3 regions of the Bradyrhizobium sp. UFLA03-84 genome follow, and region 3 is predicted to be linked to each of the others. Evidence: predicted binding sites of a transcription regulator. Region 3 holds the regulator's gene; each other region holds the start of a gene.

Region 1 (2,267 bases), on a different contig from region 3:
GCGATGGTTGGCCCGGCTCACCGAGACCTCGCCGTTCTCCAGCGGCTGGCGCAGCGAATCCAGCACGCGCGGATCGAACTCCGGCAGTTCGTCGAGGAACAGCACGCCCTGATGCGCGAGCGAGATCTCGCCCGGCTTGGCGCGCATGCCGCCGCCGGTCAGCGCGGCCATGCTGGCGGAATGGTGCGGGCTGCGGAACGGGCGCCGCGCGGTCAACGCGCCGTCGCGGATCTCGCCGGCCACCGAGGCGATCATCGAAACCTCGAGCAATTCGGACGGCGACAGCGGCGGCAGGATCGAAGGGAGCCGCGCCGCTAGCATCGACTTGCCGGCGCCGGGCGAACCGATCATCAGTAGATGATGCCCGCCGGCGGCCGCGATCTCGAGCGCGCGCTTGGCGCTCTCCTGGCCCTTGATGTCGCGCAAATCGAGCAGCGCTTCCTCGCGCTCATGCACCTTCGGCTGCGGCCGTGACAGCAGCTGCGTGCCCTTAAAGTGATTGGCGATCTGGATCAGCGAGTGCGCCGCGATGATCTGGATGTCCGGGCTCGCCCAGGCGGCTTCCGAGCCGCAGGCGGCCGGACAGATCAGCCCCTCGTCGCGCGAATTGGCGCCGATCGCAGCCGGCAGCACGCCCGCCACCGGAGCGATCGAGCCGTCGAGGCCCAACTCGCCGAGCACGGTGAAGCCGCTCAACGCATCCGGCGGGATTGCGCCGATCGCCGCCATCAGGCCGAGCGCAATCGGCAGGTCGTAATGGCTGCCCTCCTTGGGCAGGTCGGCCGGCGCGAGGTTGACGGTGATGCGGCGGGCGGGCAGCGCCAGCCCTGAGGCGATCAGCGCCGAACGGACCCGTTCGCGCGCCTCAGACACCGCTTTGTCGGGCAGGCCGACGATCGCAAACGCCGGCAATCCCGGCGCGACCTGCACCTGCACGTCGACCGCGCGGGCCTCAATCCCCTCGAACGCGACGGTGGAAACCCGCTGGACCATGCTGCCCCTATCTTCCGCCACCCAAGGTAGCGGAGCGGGCTCTCCAGCGCAAGAACATTAAGAGAACATCCGGGGGCGACGCGCGCCGTCCCCGGATGGGAAACCGTCACAGCGTCATCTGCATCGGCTCGGGATAATAGTGGAAGCCCTCGCCGGCCTTGGCGACGTGGCCGTAGCCCGGCCAGGCGAAGTGATAGGACATCACAGGCGTCTTGTTGGCGGCCAGCATCTCCAAGAGCTTGACCCGCGAGGCCGCCGCCTGCTTCGGGTCGGTGTCGTAGGAGAATTCCATCCGCGGCCGCTCCAGGAGCAGCACCGCGTGATGCGAGAGGTCGCCGAGGAAGGCGAACGACTTGCCGCCCGAGCTCACCATGAAGATGGTGTGGCCCACGGTGTGGCCGGGCGCTGCGATCGCCGTCACGCCGGGCAGGAATTCCTGGCCGTCCTTGAAGAACACGATGCGGTCGCGCACCGGCAGCAGGTTCTTGCGGGCGTGCACGACAAAGTCCTTGAGCGGACTGCCCATCTTGCCTTCGTCGGTCCAGAAATCGAGATCGCTCTGCGCGATGTAGTATTGCGCATTCGGGAACAGCGGCTTGTCGTCGGCGCCGACGATACCGCCGATATGATCGATATGCGCGTGCGACAGCACGACGGCGTCGATGTCCTCCGGCTTGATGCCGGCTTCCTGCATGCTCTTCTGCTGCCGGCCGGTGGTCGGACCGAACGCCTTCGAGGTGCCCATGCCGGTGTCGAACAGGATCAGCTTGTCGCCGGTGTTGACGATCGGCGAATTCTGCTCGAGCACGACATTGTCGGGCGAGAGGAAATTGTCGGAGAGCATCTTCTTCACTTCTTCCTTCGGCACGCCGGTGAATGTGCCGGAGGGATCGCCGAGCGGAAGCGGACCGTCGGAGACGACGGTGACTTCGGCATCGCCGAGCACGAAGCGGTGCCAATAGGGAGTCTGCGTGCCGAGCTTCGGCGCGCGCGCCTGTGCAGTGCCGCCGAGGAGTGTGCTGGCGCCGAGACCGGCACCGAGCGCGAGCAAGGATCGTCGTGAGACATTGAGCGTCATAACGTCTTCCTCCACAATTTTTTGAGATTTTCGCGTTGTTGCCCGCGTTGGCCCGCCGCTTGACCTGACACAGGCAAGAGGATGCTGCCCGCGCCTGCGCAAGCTGGCAAGAAGAATAAGGAGAACGCAGGCGCGACAAAGCGCTGGCTAAAATTCAGCCAGCATGTGCAACGCACAAGGGAGGAGGATTATTTCG
Region 2 (2,267 bases), on a different contig from region 3:
CCGCCCTTGGCGTAGAGCAGCACGTTGTTGATGGCGTAGCCGACCTGGCCGGTGAACAGGCCGAAGGCGTCGATCTTGCTCTGGTTGGTGAAGAGGCCAGGGAACACCAGGCTGCCGTTGCTGCCCTTCAGGTCAGCCCAGTCGCCCTGCGCTTCGAGGCCGAATACCCAGGCGCCGGCCTGCCAGCGATAGCCGATCTGGCCACCGGCGACGCCGCCGGTCGCGTCATGGCAACCATCCGATCCGATGAAGAGGCCGCCCGGGACCTGGTCCCAGCAATTGTGGCTCGAGCCCCAGCCGCCGTTGGCGCCGATGTAGAAGCCGCTCCAGTCATAGACGGCGGCGATCATCGGCGGCGCCTTGGTGTAGGGGCGCGCCGCGAGGTCGGCGGCAGCGGCAGGCGCGGCGAACGCAATCAGGGCAACCGTACCGAGCAAAAACTTCTTCATCATCAATCTCCCAGCTCCCCGATCGGCTTCCAACTTGTCCCGAAGCCGATCTCAGACGCGAGCGCCCGCGTCATGGGTGGTAGCTATACGCTGATTCAACCGGAAGCGCCGTCTCCCAAAAGCCACACTCGCGGAAGAAGTGGAGTTGAGGCAAGCGATTGATTTATCTTGTATTTTTAACGAGCGATCGAACCCGCGAGCGGCCGGGATCGAAATCGGCCGCCGTTCCATCACCATTCGCCGCTGCTACGGCAGGTTGTGGCGAACAAAACTGGAACATGATCGGCTGCGATGCTATATCTCGAATATCGTGGATAACCGCGCGAGGGCAAAGGCGGCGAGCCGGCACCGGCGTATAGGGTCATCCACGACGCCTGCGATGTAAGTGGCGAAGGTTGAGAGTGGCGGCCGATGTCCGGACGCCCGGTTTTTGAGTGGAGATGATGCGATGGCAGGAAGCGTGAACAAGGTGATCCTGGTGGGAAACCTCGGCAAGGATCCGGAAATCCGGCGGACGCAGGACGGCCGTCCGATCGCAAACCTGTCCATCGCCACCTCGGAGACCTGGCGCGACAAGGGCACCGGCGAGCGCAAGGAAAAGACCGAGTGGCACCGCGTCGTGATCTTCAACGAGGGCCTCTGCAAGGTCGCCGAGCAGTATCTGAAGAAGGGCGCCAAGGTGTACATCGAGGGTCAGCTGCAGACCCGCAAATGGACCGACCAGTCCGGCGTCGAGAAGTACTCGACCGAGGTCGTGCTGCAGGGCTTCAACTCCAACCTGACCATGCTCGACGGGCGGGGCGGTGGAGGCGGCAGCTTCTCCGATGACGGCGGCAGCGACTTCGGCTCGTCCGGTCCGGTCAGCTCGGCGCCGCGGCGCGCGGTGGCCGCCGGCGGCGGCAGCCGTAACAGCGACATGGACGACGATATCCCGTTCTGATCGAAGGTCGCTTGACCGAGCTCATGCTGTCGCTCCGTGAAGATTCATTTCCGGGGGCGGCGGTGTGATGCACGGTGGCATGATCCTGATGTGGATTATGAGGATAACTGCAGAGTTGGTTGTCCAGTATTCAATTTCTGGGGCCGGCTGACGCAAGTTCCCCTGACTTTGACACAGGCTGATGTAAATGATATTTACATTGGCCTGCGGCGGGTGATGACTGGCCGCGCGCTTCACCCGAGGGCCGCCACCATGAGCCTCGCGCCACTGCTCGACGCCGCGCCTGCGATCCCGCTCCACGCCTTCGCCGCGATGGCCGCCTTCGTGCTCGGCTCCATCCAACTCGCCGCACCCAAGGGCACGCTGCCGCACCGGACGCTGGGCTGGATCTGGGTGATCCTGATGCTGGTGGTCGCCGGGAGCTCGTTCTGGATCCATCAGATCCGCTTGGTCGGGCCGTGGAGCCCGATCCACCTGCTGTCAATCTTCTCGCTGGCCATGCTGGTGCTCGGCGTGACGGCTGCGCGGAGCCACAATGCCCGCAGCCACAAGTTCACGATGATCGGCATTTTCTTCGGCGCGCTGGTCATTGCCGGGCTGTTCACCTTGATGCCTGGGCGGATCATGCACGCCGTGATTTTCGGCCACTGATTGGGCGATTGAGGGCGTCGCGAGGCCGGTTCCATCCGGTCCTGGCCAGCCTGCGATCGCGGCGCGAAGCTGGCCCGCGGCAAGTCTGCAATGCGGCTGGTAAGTGCATGAAAAAACGAAGGGAAAAACGGCTTGCCGGGACCGCGCTGGGGTGGTTATCAGACCCCCGATGGGCTATATGATTCCCGAGTAAAACTGACCGGATTTCCCCTTTGTCCGATAACGAA
Region 3 (2,267 bases):
CGAGACCGTCGATCTCGGGGTTGCCGCCGACACCGTGGAGGCGACCACGGCCGGCATCCGCCGGGCGCGCGAGAGCGGTGCCGACATCCTGATCACGACAGGCGGCGCCTCGGTCGGCGACCATGATCTGGTCAAGCAGTCGCTGGAGGCCGAGGGCGTCAAGATGGCGTTCTGGCGGATCGCGATGCGGCCCGGCAAGCCGATGATGCACGGCCGGTTGGGAGCGATGCGGGTGATCGGCCTGCCCGGCAATCCGGTGTCCTCCTACGTCTGCGCCTTCCTGTTTCTGGTGCCGTTGATTCGGGCGCTGAGCGGCCGAAAAGTGATTCATCATGTCCGCGCGAGCGCCCTGCTCGGCCGCGACCTCGCCGCCAACGACCAGCGCGAGGACTATCTGCGCGCGCGTCTCGAAGAGCGCGAAGACGGCGCGCTGATCGCAACGCCCGTGATGCAGCAGGACTCGTCGCTGCTCGGGAATCTCGCTGCGGCACGGGCACTTCTCGTGCGTCCGCCGTTTGCGCCCGCTGCGCCCAAAGGCAGCGAATGCGAGATCCTGACGCTGCCGGAGTGAGGCCTGCGCGGCCCGCTCATGGTGCGTTGCTTGATACGTTCACCTGAAATTAAGTGGTTGCGGAACACATATCGAACATATAGTGTCCGTTCATGATTTGTTTCGAGTACTGGTGTCTACAAACGGGAAGCCGCCGGGGAGCGCTTGCAACAAGCAGCATGCTCCTGAGGTCAGGCCCGGCCTGCAGGCCCCACTGAAGAGTCTCGGAATCGAACGACGCTATCAACCGGGGGGAATACTCGAGATGCTCACGCGCAAACAGTACGAACTTCTGCGTTTCATCAATGAACGTCTGAAAGAGGCCGGCGTGCCGCCGTCCTTCGATGAAATGAAGGACGCACTCGACCTGCGCTCGAAGTCCGGTATCCACCGCCTGATCACCGCCCTGGAGGAGCGCGGCTTCATCCGCCGCCTGCCCAACCGCGCCCGCGCCATCGAAGTCATCAAGCTGCCCGAGCTCTCCGCCGGCGGCGGCAACGGTCGCCGCGGCTTCACGCCAAGCGTCATCGAAGGCACCCTCGGCAAGCGCACCAGCACGCCCCCGGTCGCCGAGGACGACGGCAACCGTCCGGTCGCCGTCCCCGTGATGGGCCGGATCGCCGCCGGTACGCCGATCGAGGCGCTGCAGACCCGTAGCCACACCATCAGCGTGCCGCCCGACATGCTCGGCGCCGGCGAGCACTATGCGCTGGAAGTGCGCGGCGACTCGATGGTCGACGCCGGCATCCTCGACGGCGACATGGCGCTGATCCAGCGCAACGACGTCGCCAACACCGGCGACATCGTGGTGGCGCTGATCGACGAGGAGGAAGCCACTCTAAAGCGCTTCCGCCGCCGCGGCGCGTCGATCGCGCTGGAGCCGGCCAACACTGCCTATGAAGTGCGCATCCTGCCGCCGAACCGGGTTCGCATCCAGGGCAAGCTGATCGGCCTCTACCGCAAGTACTGAGTGCAAATACTTGCGGCGGCGAGGAACGAGCAACACATCGGATCGTTCCTTGAAGGATAGCGTAACGTGCGGCCTGCCCGATGCGCTCCGATACCTCTCGCGCAGCGTCGCGTGTTTGTGATCGGAGCGTTCGCGGACCAGTCGTACAATCGCCCAGAAACGAGCAGAGACTCGTTCGCTATCGTCCACTCTGGTAGAGGCCCTATGCCTCAAGGAGAGGCACGGGTCGCTACCTCGAAATGAGGAGCCATCCGATGTGTGACTATAGTCTGCACGCCGTGGCATCGCGCCCCGCCATTGTCGGAGAGACGCTGATCACGACGACCTTCCGCGGCACGTCGACCCGCGGCTTTGCTTCGGAGAACGATCCGACCGTCGCGGTTTGCATGCTGCCGGGCACCGAGCTCGCTTTCGCCGAGAACGTTCGCTACGACAGCCGCTGGATCTGGACCAAGACGATGAACTTCCGCGTCGGCGTGTTCAACGAAGTCGAGCCCGACGTTCCCGATCGCCATCACGACGCGGTCGAATTCCCCGACGGCAGCCATGTGCTGGTGACCCAGCTCGTCGAGGGGCAGCGCGTCAGCGTGCTGCAACTGCCGGCGCTGCATCCGCAGGTCGAGCAGAAGCCGAAGGTTGTGGAGCGGCGGCCCTCCGCATTCGCGTCGCTGTTTTTGGGTTGAACGCATCGTCGCCGCGGAATGAACCATCCGGCGGCGGATGACCTAAGCGATTTCGAGCGACCCC

The links. The regulator LexA, encoded in region 3, represses DNA repair genes until DNA is damaged. The targets are predictions, from matches to a motif close to TGTTCNNNNTGTGTTCNG.
Region 1: CK489_RS08545 (YifB family Mg chelatase-like AAA ATPase) is a predicted target of LexA. The motif match lies at 1,044-1,061, and genes of this name have one in related genera.
Region 2: CK489_RS27475 (single-stranded DNA-binding protein) is a predicted target of LexA. The motif match lies at 711-728, and genes of this name have one in related genera.

What each region holds. Positions count from the first base shown of each region.
Region 1 is NZ_NSJY01000006.1:88,210-90,476, reverse strand. Features, by position in the region: gene CK489_RS08545 (YifB family Mg chelatase-like AAA ATPase) at 1-993, opposite strand, end outside; gene CK489_RS08540 (MBL fold metallo-hydrolase) at 1,100-2,071, opposite strand; gene gshB (glutathione synthase) at 2,260-2,267, opposite strand, start outside.
Region 2 is NZ_NSJY01000014.1:1,251,986-1,254,252, forward strand. Features, by position in the region: gene CK489_RS27470 (outer membrane protein) at 1-449, opposite strand, end outside; gene CK489_RS27475 (single-stranded DNA-binding protein) at 898-1,389, shown strand; gene CK489_RS27480 (DUF2306 domain-containing protein) at 1,642-2,040, shown strand; gene gyrA (DNA gyrase subunit A) at 2,253-2,267, shown strand, end outside.
Region 3 is NZ_NSJY01000015.1:185,102-187,368, forward strand. Features, by position in the region: gene CK489_RS29525 (molybdopterin molybdotransferase MoeA) at 1-571, shown strand, start outside; gene lexA (transcriptional repressor LexA) at 816-1,520, shown strand; gene CK489_RS29535 (hypothetical protein) at 1,775-2,203, shown strand.